One region of the Rhodoglobus sp. genome, then DNA from elsewhere that is predicted to be linked to it. Evidence: riboswitches for the same ligand, from Rfam matches in the RefSeq annotation. Region 1 holds a riboswitch; the other holds the start of a gene.
The links. Region 1 has a riboswitch for glycine ahead of gcvT (glycine cleavage system aminomethyltransferase GcvT). Riboswitches for the same ligand answer to the same signal wherever they lie in the genome.

Region 1 (7,988 bases):
ACCGAGCTCAGCAATGTGATGCTCGAGGCGTTGTCCCAACGCGACTGCCGCCCGAACTGCAGTTAGCGAAAACACAGAGCACTGCGTCGCCCTAGCGTCGCAGTGCTCTGTGGCCCGAGTCGACGACGGAGGGACCCGTCAGAGCCTCAGGTCGATCACGCGCCAGCCGTCGGTGCTGTTTCGGCAGAACCGGCGGCTGGAACGCCGGCAGCAACATCCGAAGCCATTCGTGAACGCCGATCCAAATGGATGCCAGCAACCATGCAACGCACCGACCCGCCAGCCAACTCGATCGTCGGAATATCCAAGGGCACAATCTGGCAGCTAGCCTCAATCACTGAACGTTGCGCAGCAGTAAGGCTCGACAACGCGCGCGTCGACAACGCCAAGATGCGCCCACTCGAGCCCTTAAGCTCTAGTGCGTTTCCGGCAAAGTTAGCGATCTGGTCTGCAGTCAGATCGATGAGGGTGCGTCCCGGTGCCGTCAAGCGCTCCGCGATCTCCATCCGACGATCACCAGAAGCAATCAAATCGAGACCGATCATCGCGAAATCCGTGGCAATACACATCATCACATTGGTGTGATAAATCGGTACCCCGTGGCTATCACGGGCCTCAAACATCATCGGTTCATAACCGAATGAGGCGCAAAAGCGTTCCAGCGCGAGCGGATTCGCGCGGTGCGACTCCGCCGCATACGCAACCCGGTTGGTGTGGTCGATGACCATCGCGCCGGTGCCCTCAAGGTAAATTCCGTCGTGCTCTAGACCGGAATAGTCGACAACATCTTGCACGCGAAAGTCGTGCTTGAGCATTTCGACGACATCGGTGCGACGCTCAGTGCGACGATTCGGTGCATACATGGGGTAGACCGCAACACGGCCGCCACTGTGCGTCGAAAACCAGTTATTGGGGAACACGCTATCGGGGCGCGTGCTCTCCGTGTCTTCGAACACGTGGATGTTGACACCAGCGTCGCGCAACGTCTCCGCCACCATCGTCGACTCGGCATACGCGGCGCGAGCAATCTCATCCGGAGTGCGGGTGGGATCGGTCGACTGGAATGCGTTGTCGCTCGCGGTCTGACTATTCGGTGTAAACAGATGCGGGCGAATGAGAACGGCGGCGGACGGCGCTTGAACGCTCACTGAGGCCCTACGCGGTCAGCGCTGGTGCGCGCGAGACGAGTGAGAACAGGTCCTTCGGATCGGCGGGATTGGCGATGAGATCTAGATCTGTCGCGTAATCGGTGCCGCGAACAGCATCGAAAACGTAGCGCAACGCTGAGAAGTCTTCGATCGCGAAACCAACAGAGTCGAAGAGGGTCACTTCGCTTGGCGAGGTGCGACCGGCAGCGCGGCCAGCCAAGACTTCCCACAGTTCGGTGATCGGCGAGTCTGCTTCGAGCTGCTGAATCTCACCCTCGATGCGGGTCTGCTCGGGGAATTCAACAAACACCGTTGCATCGCGCACGATTGACGCTTCGAGCTCCGTCTTACCTGGGCAGTCGCCGCCGATTGCATTGAGGTGCATGCCCGGCTCGATCATGTCGGAGGTGAGAATTGTGGCATTCGCTTTGTCTGCCGTGCAGGTGGTGACGATGTCGGCGCCAGAAACGGCATCCGCTGCAGAGGTCGCGCGCACAATTTGGAAGCCGAGTGGTTCAAGGTTGCGGATGAACTTGTCGAGGGCAGCGGGATCGGTGTCCCAAATGCGCAACTCGGTTATACCAAAGGCTGCGCGGAATCCGAGTGCCTGGAATTCTGACTGGGTACCGGTGCCGATGAGGGTGAGCACTTGTGCGTCAGGGCGAGCAAGGGCGCGAGCGGCGAGTACTGATGTTGCCGCGGTACGCAACGCTGTGAGCAGCGTCATCTCTGAGAAGAATGTGGGATAACCGTTGTCAACTCGCGCGAGCATGCCGAGAGCGGTGACGGTCTGGAAGCCGTTTCCTGGGTTTGAGGGGTGGCCGTTAACGTACTTAAAGGCGTACGTTTCGCCGTCGCTTGTTGGCATGAGCTCGATAACGCCCTCTGCCGAATGAGCGGCAACGCGAGCGGACTTGTCGAACTGAGGCCACTTGGCATAATCCTGCTCAAGGTAGCTGACGATGCCCATAATGATTGGCTCGATTCCGGTGTCGGCAATCCAGCGCCCCATGTTGTTGACGTCTACATAGTGGACCATGTCACTCCCTTCGTTTCGGTGTTACTGGTTCCCACGTTACGAATATGCACTATGCACACACAACAACCATTAGACGCGATTAGTTCACAACAACTGAGCAAAATTGAGAGCGCTATTGTACAATTTGCTCATGCCTCAATTGGATGATCTCGACCGACGTCTTCTCGCCGCCCTCAGGGCCGACGCGAGAGAGTCAATCGCGAGCCTGTCACGCCGACTTGGCGTCACGAGGGCAACCGTCACTAGTCGTATTGACCGCCTCGTTAGTGGCGGAACGGTACTCGGATTCTCGGTTCGCATTCGCGAAGACCGGGACCCGTCGACTATTCGAGCAATATCGTTCATCGAGGTCGAGGGGCGGTCGACGGATGCCGTGATTCGCAAGCTGCGCGGAGTTCCTGAGATTCACGAACTCCACACCACAAATGGCGCCTGGGATCTCGTCGCTGACATCCGCACCGACAGCCTGAGTAACTTCGACAGAGTGCTGGCGAGCATGCGCAATGTTGACGGCGTCGTCAATAGTGAGACGAGTTTGCTGCTCAGCTCAGCGCTCCTCTAACCCTTTTTGGCAGTGGCATAGGCGCGAGCATCCGCCCAGCATTGCTATGCTGAGCTAACAACTGAACATCGGGCCGCAACACGATGCGGGAGAGCCGGGCACACGGCGTGGGTCATCTTTCTGACTAGACGCCAGCACGGCACCGAAGGAGCAAGCCTCCCCGCCAATCTCTCAGGTTCATGTACCGCATCGCACTGGCCACTCTGGAAAGAGAACCTCGCATCACCATGAGGTTCCGCCGACGGTGAAAGCGCACTAGTTTGAAGGTGCGTGAAGCTCTCAGGCTCATCACAGAGGGGGAGTTCTATTCACTAGCCACGCGCCGGGAGAACTCCGTGACCGATGTATCAAATTCTGCAGCATCACCAGCTGAATCTTCACCTGCTGTCGTGAGGTATTCGCCGCTGCACAGCATTCATGAGCAGTTGGGTGCCACGTTCACCGACTTCGCCGGGTGGATGATGCCGGTTCGATACAGCTCAGACCTTGCCGAACACCATGCGGTGCGCACGGCAGCCGGCATTTTTGACATCTCTCACATGGCCGAAATTCATGTGCGTGGTGCCGATGCTGGTGCTTTTCTCGACTTCGCGCTCGCTGGCAAGCTTTCCGGCATCGCCTTGGCTCAGGCAAAGTACAGTCTGCTGCTTAACGAGGCCGGCGGAATCATTGATGACCTCGTCACTTATCGTCTCGGTGATGATCACTTCTTGGTTGTCGCAAACGCGGGGAACCGTTTTGCCGCAGCGGTGGCACTTTCCGAGCGCGCTGCGGGCTTTGATGTTGCTGTCACCGATGAGAGTGACGATTACGCGCTCATCGCCGTGCAGGGCCCGGTTTCGCGGGCGATTCTCGAAGCGACTGCCGCTCTCACCGACTTCGCTACGCCGCTTGACGAACTCAAGTACTACCGCGAGACGGCCGCAACGTTCGCCGGCACCGACCTCATCATTGGTCGCACCGGTTACACCGGCGAAGACGGTTTCGAACTCTACATTCAGGTGGATGCCGCAGCCGACCTCTGGGCAGCGCTCACGGTCGCCGGCGAACCTCTCGGTCTCGTGCCCGCCGGCCTTGCGTGCCGAGACACTCTGCGCCTCGAAGCGGGCATGCCGCTGTACGGTCACGAGTTGAACCTCAGCACCTTCCCGGTCCAGGCCGGTCTTGGTCGTGTTGTTGCGCTCAGCAAGGATGGCGATTTTGTTGGCCGCACTGCAATCGAAGCAGGACCGGATGCCGGTGCTCGCGTTCTCGTCGGACTCACCGCCGAGGGCCGTCGTGCCGGTCGCGCAGACTATCTCATCTTCCACGGCGACACCGAGGTCGGAATCATTACCTCCGGTGCACTTTCGCCGACTCTGGGTCACCCGATCGCTATGGCCTACGTCGATCCCGACGTGAGCGAGATCGGCACCGAGCTTCACATTGATGTGCGGGGCAGTCGCATTGCTGCATCCGTTGTTTCCCTACCCTTCTATAAGAGAGAGGCCTGATCATGGCTGAGAAGAGCGAATTGCAGTACACCGCCGAGCACGAATGGGTGCTCGTTGATGGAAACGTTGCGACCATCGGCATCACCGATTTTGCCGCGGGCAAGCTCGGTGACATCGTCTTCGTCGACCTCCCCAAGGTGGGCGCCACCGTCGCTGAAGGCAAAATTGTCGGCGAAATTGAGTCAACGAAGTCGGTAGGTGAACTCTTCGCTCCCGTTACGGGAACCGTCGTTGAAGCCAACGACGCCGTCTCCGACAGCCCAGAACTCGTTAACAGCGACCCTTTCGGCGAAGGCTGGCTGGTCAAGATCGAATTCACCGAACTTCCGTCGATGCTCAGCCTCGACGAATACACCGCACTGACAGGCGAATAATGCCCAACCCTTACATCAGCGGCACTTTCGCCGACCGTCATATCGGCACGGATGCTGCCGCTCAGGCGAGCATGCTTGCCGCCGTCGGCTACGACAGCCTCGAAGCCCTTGTCGATGCCGCAGTTCCGCCAGCGATCCACCAGACCCCGGTCGTCAATTCCACGATCCCTACTCCGGCTTCGGAGCGGGAAGCGCTCGCCGAACTGCGTGCCCTCGGCAACGCGAACAAGGTTCGTCGCAGCATGATTGGTCTCGGTTACTACGACACCATTACGCCGGCCGTCATCAAGCGCAATGTGCTCGAAAATCCCAGCTGGTACACGGCGTACACGCCGTACCAGCCCGAGATTTCGCAGGGGCGCCTTGAAGCGTTGATCAACTTCCAGACCATGGTTGCTGATCTTGCTGGCATGACGACGACGAACGCCTCGATGCTCGATGAGGGCACTTCGGCTGTCGAGGGCATGCTGCTCGCTCGCCGTGCTACTCGCGTGGAATCGAACGTGTTTATCGTCGACGCTGACACTCTTCCTCAGACCAAGGCTCTGTTGGAGAATCGGGCGGAGGCTGTCGGTATCGAGCTTATTGAGCTTGACCTGGCAACACTGGGAGCGAACCCTGAGCTACCGGAATGCTTCGGTGCGCTCATCCAGTACCCGGGCGCTAGTGGTCGTGTGTGGGATTCCAGCGAAGTTATTGCGGCGGTCAAGGCTCACGGCGGACTCGCTGTTGTTGCCGCAGACCTGCTCGCCCTCACGATTCTCACGTCGCCAGGTGAACTTGGTGCCGATGTTGCTGTCGGAACGACACAACGTTTCGGCGTTCCGATGGGCTTCGGTGGACCGCACGCCGGTTACATGTCGGTGCGCAAGGGGCTCGAACGTCAGCTTCCTGGGCGACTTGTTGGCGTGTCTCAGGACGCGGCTGGCGACCCCGCCTACCGTCTGTCGTTGCAAGCTCGCGAGCAGCACATCCGCCGCGAGAAGGCGACCTCCAACATTTGTACAGCTCAGGTGTTGCTCGCCGTTATGGCCTCGATGTACGCCGTTTATCATGGCCCCCAGGGCCTCAAGCGGATTGCCCAGCGCATCCACCACGACACCGCGAAGTTCGCAGCACGCTTGACCGCTGCGGGCTACACGGTCGAAAATGAGACGTTCTTCGACACCCTTTCGGTAACCAAGAAGGGGCAAGCATACGCAATTGCCGCCAAGGCGCTCGAGCTCGACATCCTTCTCTATGTTGTGGATGCTGACACCGTACGTTTGAGCTTCGATGAAGTCTCGACACAGCCGTACGAGGGTATCTTCGCGTCGCAGAAGAACGACCTCGCGAAGGCGTTCGGGCTTGATGATGGCTTCTCCTACAGCCCAGAGGATGTCAGCATCCCCGACGCTCTCAACCGCACGAGCGAGTACCTCACCCACCCGGTATTCAACACGCATCGCTCGGAGACGAGCATGATGCGTTACCTCAAGTACCTCGCCGACAAGGACTATGCGCTCGACCGCGGCATGATCCCGTTGGGCTCGTGCACGATGAAGCTCAACGCGGCAAGCGAGATGGAAGCGGTGAGCTGGCCAGAGTTTGCGGGCATCCACCCCTTCGCACCCGCGGAAGATGTCTCCGGCTACCTCGTCATGATTTCGCACCTGGAATCGTGGCTTGCCGAAGTGACCGGCTACGACACCGCTTCACTGCAGCCGAACGCAGGCAGCCAAGGCGAGCTTGCTGGCCTCCTCGCGATTCGGGGCTACCACCGAGCCAACGGCGACCTAGACCGCACAATCTGCCTCATCCCCTCGAGTGCACACGGCACGAACGCTGCCAGCGCAGTGCTCGCCGGAATGCGCGTCGTTGTGGTGGCCTGTGACGACCTCGGCAACGTTGACCTTGGAGACTTGCGTGCCAAGATCGCCGAGCACGCGAGTGAAATCGCCGCCCTCATGATCACCTACCCCTCAACTCACGGTGTGTACGAGCACGAAGTGCGTGAGATCACGCAGGCGGTGCACGACGCTGGTGGACAGGTTTACGTTGACGGTGCCAACCTCAACGCCCTGCTCGGTTATGCGCGGTTCGGTGACTTTGGCGGCGACGTCAGCCACCTCAACCTGCACAAGACCTTCTGCATCCCTCACGGTGGTGGCGGGCCAGGTGTTGGACCGGTTGTCGCGAAAGCGCACTTGGCCAAATTCTTGCCAGGACATCCGATGGCTCAGAGCCATCACCACCCTGCGTTTGACATGCAGACCGGCGAAGCTGGCCCGTATGTTCACGCTGGGGGAGCAATCAGCGCTGCACCCTATGGCAGCCCAAGCATTCTGCCGATCACGTGGGCCTATGTTCGCATGATGGGGTCGGAGGGCCTCAAGGCTGCAACGGGTGCCGCTGTGCTTTCGGCCAACTACATCGCAGTTCGCCTGCGGGAGCACTTCCCAGTGCTGTATGCCGGAGACAACGGACTTGTCGCTCACGAGTGCATTCTCGACCTACGTCCGCTCAAGGAAGCGACAGGAATCGACAATAACGACGTCGCAAAGCGCTTGATCGACTACGGCTTCCACGCCCCGACGATGTCGTTCCCGGTCTCGGGCACCCTCATGGTCGAGCCGACCGAGAGTGAAGACCTCGCTGAGCTCGATCGTTTCATCGACGCAATGATCGCGATCAAGGATGAAGCGGATGCCGTGGCGGCCGGAACGTGGCCGGCCGACGACAACCCTCTCGTCAATGCACCGCACACCGCGCAGTCTGCGGTGTCGAGCAATTGGCCGCATGCCTATTCGCGCGAGCAAGCGGTCTATCCGCTGACTTCGCTCGTGTCTGGCAAATATTGGCCACCGGTTGGTCGTGTCGACAACGCATACGGCGACCGAAACTTGGTCTGCTCGTGCCCGCCCATTGAGGCGTTCGCGCACTAAAAGTATTGGTCACGGTCTGTCTGCTAGTTCTCTAGTCGACGTGAGGCGCGTGCGGAATCGGTCCAGTCCGTTTCTGCATGCGCCTCACGCGGTTAATCCCTCGCTCGTGGAGCGTCGAGACGAAGGTTGGGCGACGCAAAAATGTGTCCCCCGAATGCGGGACACAGTGATCTACTGGGATCGCTTTGTGCGCGCGAAGATTTTCTCGTGATTTGCTGGATATTTTCTCGCTTCATGTTGTAGTGTCCGTCTGGTGTACGGCGTGAGGTCGACCCGACGACCTCCCTGCGCCGCTTCACCGACTGGAGACCCTCGTGACTAGCCGCCGGCATCGACACCGAAAGTCTTTCTTGGAGAGGCTTAAGCGACGCTGGTGGATGGTGCCGATCGTGCTGGTTTCCGTTGTGGCAGTGGCCGTTGCGGGAATCCAGTTTGGTGCTGTCGGGTG
Region 2 (7,988 bases), on a different contig from region 1:
CACCGGTGGTGAGCTCGCACCCGCAATCGTTGCGTTGGCTGCGCTCGCGTCATCGCCGAGCACGATCACGGGCATCGGTCATCTGCGAGGTCACGAAACAGATCGCCTCGCAGCGCTCAGCGCTGAAATCAACGCCCTCGGCGGAGCCGTAACAGAACTCGACGATGGCCTGCACATTGAGCCGCGCACACTCCATGGCGGAGTGTGGCACAGCTACGAAGACCACCGTATGTCGACCGCCGGCGCAATCATCGGCCTTGCAGTCGAGGGTGTCGAGGTCGAAGGTATCGACGCAACCGCAAAAACTCTGCCACAATTCCCCGCACTTTGGGCAACGCTCGTTGGCGATGCCCCGCTCACGACCACCAGTCTTGGGTTGCTGTAACGATGAGTTGGCTCAGCGGAGATGACGAAGACGACGACCGCAAATACAGCGAATACGACGAGAGTTCGATTCGCATGCGTCCGAATCCCAAAGCGAACAAGCCGCGAAGTAAAATTCGCCCCGAGCACGCCGACGCCATCGAGGGTCGCGTGTTCAGCGTCGACCGCGGACGCTACGGAATCTGGGTTGCTGAAGGCACCGACGACGAACGCCAAATCATTGCCGCACGTGCCCGCGAACTGGGGCGAAATCAGCAAGGCAAAGTCTCGGTGGTCACCGGCGACTGGGTCGACCTCGTCGGAGACACGAGCGGAACAGAGGGAACGCTGGCCCGTATCGTTCGCATCCGCGAGCGCAAGACCCTACTTCGCCGCAGTGCAGATGACACGGATGCCGTAGAACGCATCATTGTGGCCAACGCCGACCAGATGCTCATTGTCGTTGCCGCCGCCGACCCTGAGCCGCGACCGCGTCTGGTCGACCGCTATCTGGTGGCGGCTTACGACGCCGGAATTACTCCCATCCTGTGCATCACTAAGACTGACCTGCAAGATCCGGCTGAGTTCTTGGAGAACTTTGCGGGGCTCGAGTTTCGGGTAATCGCGAGCCGGTCAGATGAGGTTCCGCTTGAGGAGCTTCGGCAAATCTTGGATGGCCACACCACGGTGGCTGTCGGTCACTCGGGTGTCGGAAAGTCCACGCTGGTAAATGCGTTGGTTCCTGATGCGAATCGTGCTGTCGGCCACGTGAATGCGGTTACCGGCCGGGGGCGCCACACGTCATCTTCAACGATCTCTTACCGTGTTGGCTCTGGTTGGGTGGTCGATACTCCCGGAGTTCGTTCCTTCGGTTTAGGTCATATCGACCCTGGCAAGATTTTGTCGTCGTTCACCGATTTAGCGGTTCTTGCTGAGGAGTGCCCCCGCGGCTGCACCCATCTTCCGGATGCTCCAGACTGTGCAATCGCCGAAGCGGTGGCCGCTGGCGATCTTGGCGAGGTCGGAAAACTGCGATTGGATTCCTTCCAGCGACTCATCACGACGCTGGGTTCCACTAGCGTGTAGGGGTGACCGAATACACTCTCGCTGACGATCTTTCTCTTGCTCTCGCGCTGGCGGGAGATGCTGACCTCATCTCGCTCGATCGCTTCACGGCGCTCGATCTTGAGATCACCACCAAGCCTGACCGCACACCGGTAACGGATGCCGACAAGGCTGTCGAGCGAAGCATCCGTGCCGGTATTGCTGCTGCGCGCCCGGGAGATTCCATTCTCGGCGAAGAGTACGGTGAGGCAGGCAACTCGAGCCGTCAATGGATTATCGATCCCATCGACGGAACATCAAACTTTCTCCGCGGTGTTCCCATCTGGGGCACCCTGATCTCGCTCGTCATTGATGGCGTGCCTCAGGTCGGAGTCGTCAGCTCGCCCGCTCTCGGCAAACGCTGGTGGGCCGCAACCGGTCATGGTGCTTTTGCTCAGGCACACGATGGAGAGCCAGAACAGATCTTTGTGAGCAAAGTTGCGTCGCTTGAGGCCGCCTCCATTAGCTACAACAGCCTTTCCGGCTGGGATGGCGTTGGTCGACTCGATGCGGTCATCGCTCTAACTCGGGCTACCTGGCGTTCGCGGGCGATTGGCGACATGTGGGCGTATATGCTGCTGGCCGAGGGCGCGTTGGATGTCGTTGGCGAGTTCGATCTCCAGCCGTATGACATGGCTGCGCTGATTCCCATTGTGCTCGAAGCGGGTGGACAGTTCACCTCGATTGAGGGCGAGGCTGGGCCGTGGCATGGGAGCGCCTTGGCGACTAACACACTGCTGCACGATGAAACGCTAGAGCTGTTGCGTTCTTACCAATAGTTCACCCGTTTGGGGTACCTGTGAATACGCTGAGTTGACTAGGCTTAACTTATCCTCGGCATTTTTACATTCTCACGAAAGCGACTGACCCTAATGACGACAGAAAAAATCTGGCGCCGGGCGCTCGTAATCGCAACAGTGGCTACCGCAACGGTAGCTCTCAGCGGTTGCAGCATCCTCACTCTTGTAGCCAATGGATTTTCGGATGCCGTAGATCCCGGCCCCGGCACGACTCAAGATGTTTTCAGCCTCGTCGTTGGGGACTGCGAAGCCGGTGCTCCCGCTGAGGGCGAAGTCTCCCAGACGAAGACAATCGACTGCGCTGAACCTCACGAAGGCGAAATTTACGCGGCTTCGTATCTGGCAGAGGGCGATTTCCCCGGTGACGACGTCATCGCCGCTCAAGCGGAAACCGATTGCCTTGTCGAGTTCGAGTCGTTCATCGGTGTGAATTACGAGGATTCGATGTACGACTACTCCTGGTATTACCCCACTGAGAGAAGCTGGGCTGACGGAGATCGCGAGATTCTTTGCATCGCCTATGACTATGAGGGAAACCAGATCACAGGGTCTCTCGCTGGAGTCGCAAAATAAGACTGCGTGCGAGCGGCTGTCGAAGATCTGTATCTTCGATAGGCGCTCTATTCGTCAAGGGAACAATTGGTGACCGCGATGGTGTTGCAACCAGTAGCCGGATGAGAAACGCTGGTAGTTCCTCGAACACAGGGCGGTAGCAACAATGAAGATCGAATTTCCGGGATCCGACGACACTATGCTCGCTGCCCGACTGGAACTTCCTGAGGGCACACCAGCAGCATTCGCGCTGTTTGCCCACTGCTTCACGTGTTCAAAAGACTCGTTCGCCGCCTCCCGTATTTCGCGAGCGCTCGTTGACTACGGGGTCGCAGTTCTGCGCTTTGACTTCACAGGGCTTGGCGGATCTGACGGTGACTTTGCCAACACAAACTTCACGTCGAACATTGAAGATGTCGTTGCCGCGACTGAGTTTTTGCGAGACAACTACCGCGCGCCATCGTTGTTGATCGGGCACTCGCTCGGCGGCGCTGCCGTTCTCGCTGCCGCCCATCGCATTCCTTCAACTCGCGCGGTGGTGACGATCGGCGCCCCAAGCGACCCTTCGCACATCACAAACCTGTTCGGTGCTGCGAACGCTGAAATCGAGAGTCGCGGCGAAGCCCAGGTTCAGCTTGGCGGGCGTGAGTTTCGCATTCGCAAGCAATTGCTCGACGACATTGCCGCTCAGCCGCAGTCCGCGAGGTTGCGAGATTTGGATGCAGCACTCCTCGTCGTTCACTCCCCCATCGATCAGACGGTGGGCATCGACAACGCACGCGAGATTTTCGAAACTGCTCGGCACCCCAAATCCTTTGTTGCACTCGACGGAGCGGATCACCTGCTCAGCAACCGCGACGATGCGACCTTCGCTGCAAGCATCATCGCGGCCTGGGCTGCTCGCTATGCCTTCGACGGTGCTGAGACCCCGACTTCAGCCGAAGGCCCGATGACCGTCATCGAGCCGAGCGCCGCTGTCACTACCGACGGTCGTTCAGTTATTGTCCGCGAAAGCGGTCCAGCTCGATATGAACAGCGAGTACTCGCATCGGGGCATGAGTTCATCTCTGACGAGCCTGCACCGCTCAGCGAAAACCACGGACCGAGTCCCTACGATTTGATTCTTGCCGGTCTCGGAAGCTGCACGTCGATCACCATCCGCATGTACGCCGATCGCAAGAAGATGCCCTTGACGGGGGTGAGCGTGCGCTTGACTCGCGAGCGACTGGATGCCGCGACCTGCGAGCATTGCACGGCCACCGAGGGAACCGTCGAGCACATTACGCGCGAGCTCACTCTTGACGGCGATCTCAGCGACGAGCAACGTCAGGCGCTTCTCGTGATTGCCGATAAGTGTCCGGTGCATCGCACCTTGGAGGGCGAGATTTCAATCACAACCAGCGTTACCGCGGCGACAGGGTAGCGACCACCTATCGACATCGCCTAGAACTCTCAGCAGTCTCGCTATAGAGTTATTAGGCAACCCTTATTTTAAGATGAAATGAGCCGGCCCTCGCGCCAACCGCCTATGACCATTGAACGCGATTCCGCCAAGCACCCCCTAATCATCCGCCGGGTCACTGTTAGCGCGGTGAGCCACCCCACGCCGACCATCGCTCGCATCACCCTGAGCGGTGACGAACTCGACGGGTTCGTGGCCAGCGGACCTGCCGACCACGTCAAAATCTTCTTTCCTGACCCCTCGACTGGAGAGCTTTCCGCTCCCGTCATGACCGAGTCTGGCATCAGCAAGCCCCAGGGCGGTGTCGTGATTTCCCGCGATTACACGCCTCTCGGTTTCCGCAGCTCAGAGGGTCAGCACGAGCTTGATATTGATTTTGTTGTTCACGGCGATGAAGGTCCCGCTTCCGCTTGGGCCGGCCACGCCCGCATCGGGGATCCTCTCGTGATCGCTGGACCCCGTGGGTCAAAGTTGCTCCCCCGTGGCGCAACGCACGTAATCCTTATCGCTGACGAAACCGCTCTGCCAACCAGCTCGCGGTGGATCGATATGCTTCCCACTTCGGTGCACGTCACTGCGTTGTTTGATGTTGCCGATGAGACCGTCGAGAGCTATTTCAGCCCCGAACAGAAAGCACGCATGTCTGCTGAGTGGTTCTACCGCCGCGACGGGCTCGGCCAACTCGACGCTGCGCTCCGGGCACTCGGAGAGATTGGCGAATCGACCTACATTTTCCTCGCTGGCGAAGCCACAACGCTTGTCCCTTTGCGCCGCTACCTACGCCGAGAACTGGGTCTGCCCAAACAGCAGGTTTCAGCAGATGGCTACTGGCGTCGAGGAGTCACGAATGCTGACCACCATGAACCGCTCGATCCCACCGATCCGGAAGACTAAAAGAGGCACGCACTCGCGCTGCGCATCCTGACTGCTTGCTCAATTGCGCCTCAGCATCCGCCAGATAGCCGGTCGTCGTTCTCGACCGAAGTGTATGCTGATGGCACAAGTGAACAGCCGTCATACCGCTGCGGGAGAGCCCTTCCGATCGTTGGTTGGCGCCGTAGGAGCAAACCCTCTCCGGGAATCTCTCAGGCACCAGTACCGCAGTGGCTAGGCAACTCTGAAAAGTAGTCGGCCCTGTCCGACTCGCCGACGGGGCAACGTAACGCCACAAGCGTGCGGAAACTCTCAGGCCCGATACAGAGCGGAGAGGACTCAACGACGCCCGCACGAAGATGTGTGGTGAAGAAATGGAGTCACCGTGCCAATTCGCAATCTGACGCCCCGAACCGAAGTACCGACACCCTCGCTCGAAGAGGTGCCCCTCAGCAGCTTCGACCTGTTCACGGTCGGCATTGGCCCATCTAGCTCCCACACCGTCGGCCCCATGCGTGCTGCCGCATCATTCGCTGCCGACCTTGCCGAACACGGGATGCTCGACGCTGTCACGTCGCTCCAGGTCCGGCTCTATGGTTCTCTCGCCGCTACCGGTGCTGGTCACGGCACGATGAGCGCTGTGCTCATCGGGTTGGAGGGCAAACTACCCGACCAGGTTCTTCCAGCAGAGATGGAAAAGATTCTCGAACGAATTGAGAGTACGGGCGTCCTGCAGCTTGCGGAGACACACGAAGTTCCGTTCACGGAGGGCGCGATCGCACTCCACCCGCTCACAGTTCTCGACGGACATCCGAACGGTATGCGATTTGCCGCATACGACAAAGATGACATCGCAGTCCTTGAAGCGACCTACTTCTCCATTGGTGGCGGCTTCATCTACCGGGAGGGTGACAACCGCGACGGCAGCTCGTCCACCGGCCCCGCAGCGGTTGCTGATCCCCTACCCTTCCGTACTGCGGCCCAGCTCTTGGCTCACTGCCGGGCTGAGGGCCTGAGCTTCAGCGGCGTGATGCTTCGAAATGAACTCGCGCGCCGCAGTTACGACGAAGTCGCTGCAGGACTCCTTCACATTCGTGACGTCATGGATGAGTGTAAGAACAATAGCCTTGAGCGCACCGGCAACCTTCCCGGCACTCTGAATGTGCGTCGACGGGCACCCGACTGGCACGCTCGTCTCCGCCGCGAAGACCCCGACCGTGACCCCGTTTTCTGGCAAGAGTGGGTCAACTTGGTCGCTCTCGCCGTCAACGAAGAAAACGCTTCTGGTGGTCGCGTCGTCACGGCACCAACAAACGGCGCAGCAGGCATCATCCCCGCGGTGCTGTTTTATGCCACTCACTATGCTCCCGGCATGAGAGACGCTGACCAGGCAACAAAGGATGATGCGACAGTGCGCTTCCTGCTCGCCAGCGCCGCCGTTGGGGTGCTCTATAAGCGCATGGCATCGATCTCGGGTGCTGAAGTTGGATGTCAGGGTGAAGTTGGTTCCGCATCATCAATGGCCGCGGCGGGACTAGCCGAGATCTTGGGCGGAACACCAGAACAGGTAGAAAACGCCGCCGAAATCGCGATGGAACACAATCTTGGTCTGACCTGTGACCCGATCGGTGGTCTTGTACAGATCCCCTGCATCGAGCGAAATGCTATTGCGGCGGCCAAGGCAATCAACGCCGCAAAAATGGCACTGTGGGGCGACGGCACGCATCGGGTTTCACTCGATGAGGTCATTATTACGATGGCTGAAACGGGCAAGGACATGAGTTCTCGCTACAAAGAGACTTCCATGGGCGGTCTCGCTGTCAATGTTGTGGAGTGCTAACGCGCGGCACGCACATAGCGAAGTAGTAGTGCGCCGTCATCGCCACCGAGTGCTTGCGCCAGTGCCATCTCTTGCGGGGCTGCATCGGCAGCGTCCACAATGCGGCGGGCAGAACCGCCTTCGATGCGCGGGCTAATAGTCAGACAGAGTTCGTCGACCACGCCTTGAGCGATCATCGTCGCAAATAGTGTTGGCCCGCCCTCACTATGCAATTGGGGGTAGCCGCGATCGGCAAGGAGATGCTTCAACTCGACAGTATCGACCTCGGTGTCGCCGGCAACGACTACATCGGCGACTTCCTCCAGTGCGGCACGCGCCTGCGGTGACGCGCTCTCCGTTGTGATCACGAATGGACGCACAGCGTAGCCAGCAAGATCCTTGGGCTCAAGCCTCAAGGATGCACTAACGATGGCAAACCGCGGTTGGGCAGCGAGGCCGTTGGCCACTCTCCATTCCGCTGCATCATGGTCTAAGGCCAAATTTCGGTAGCCTTCCTGACGAACGGTTCCCGCACCAACGACAATGACATCGGCAAGCCGTCTCAAGAGTGCGAAGACTCGCGCGTCCGTCGCAGTCCCGAGTGGGCCTGATGTTCCCTCGTGGGTTGCTGCACCATCAATGCTTGAGACAAAGTTGGCCCGTAACCACGGCACCGAACGATCCGCGACCGCATAGCTTGCCAGTAGCTGTTGGTCGCTCAGTTCGCTGCCAGCAGTCAATGCACGAATTTCGGATGCGGCCTCCATCAGGTTCTACCTCTCATTTGCGTCGGACATGTTGTGTTTCAGCTGCGCAGGCTCGCGCAATCCTAAAATGGCTTCAGCGATGCGTATGGCTGCGACGCTCTCTGCCACTTCGTGCACCCGAACCACTCGCGCACCGTTCAATACGCAAGCCACGGCTGCGGCTAGTGAACCTTCGAGGCGCTGAGATTTCGGTTTGTCGAGCACTTCGCCGATGAAGTCTTTATTAGAAAGCGCCACGAGTGTTGGCA

Region 2: it holds a riboswitch for glycine, as region 1 does, so the genes downstream of both, ACOH1Z_RS12320 (L-serine ammonia-lyase) here and gcvT (glycine cleavage system aminomethyltransferase GcvT) in region 1, are expected to answer to the same signal.

What each region holds. Positions count from the first base shown of each region.
Region 1 is NZ_JBMDVL010000003.1:162,202-170,189, reverse strand. It holds gene ACOH1Z_RS11655 (VWA domain-containing protein) at 1-66, shown strand, start outside; gene ctlX (citrulline utilization hydrolase CtlX) at 156-1,148, opposite strand; gene ocd (ornithine cyclodeaminase) at 1,156-2,187, opposite strand; gene ACOH1Z_RS11640 (Lrp/AsnC family transcriptional regulator) at 2,318-2,749, shown strand; glycine riboswitch at 2,826-2,946, shown strand; glycine riboswitch at 2,948-3,050, shown strand; gene gcvT (glycine cleavage system aminomethyltransferase GcvT) at 3,085-4,242, shown strand; gene gcvH (glycine cleavage system protein GcvH) at 4,245-4,616, shown strand; gene gcvP (aminomethyl-transferring glycine dehydrogenase) at 4,616-7,540, shown strand; gene ACOH1Z_RS11620 (VWA domain-containing protein) at 7,891-7,988, shown strand, end outside.
Region 2 is NZ_JBMDVL010000004.1:1,903-9,890, reverse strand. It holds gene aroA (3-phosphoshikimate 1-carboxyvinyltransferase) at 1-385, shown strand, start outside; gene rsgA (ribosome small subunit-dependent GTPase A) at 388-1,449, shown strand; gene ACOH1Z_RS12340 (inositol monophosphatase family protein) at 1,452-2,246, shown strand; gene ACOH1Z_RS12335 (septum formation family protein) at 2,340-2,840, shown strand; gene ACOH1Z_RS12330 (bifunctional alpha/beta hydrolase/OsmC family protein) at 2,986-4,242, shown strand; gene ACOH1Z_RS12325 (siderophore-interacting protein) at 4,348-5,175, shown strand; glycine riboswitch at 5,297-5,392, shown strand; gene ACOH1Z_RS12320 (L-serine ammonia-lyase) at 5,540-6,994, shown strand; gene ACOH1Z_RS12315 (pyrimidine reductase family protein) at 6,991-7,740, opposite strand; gene folP (dihydropteroate synthase) at 7,747-7,988, opposite strand, start outside.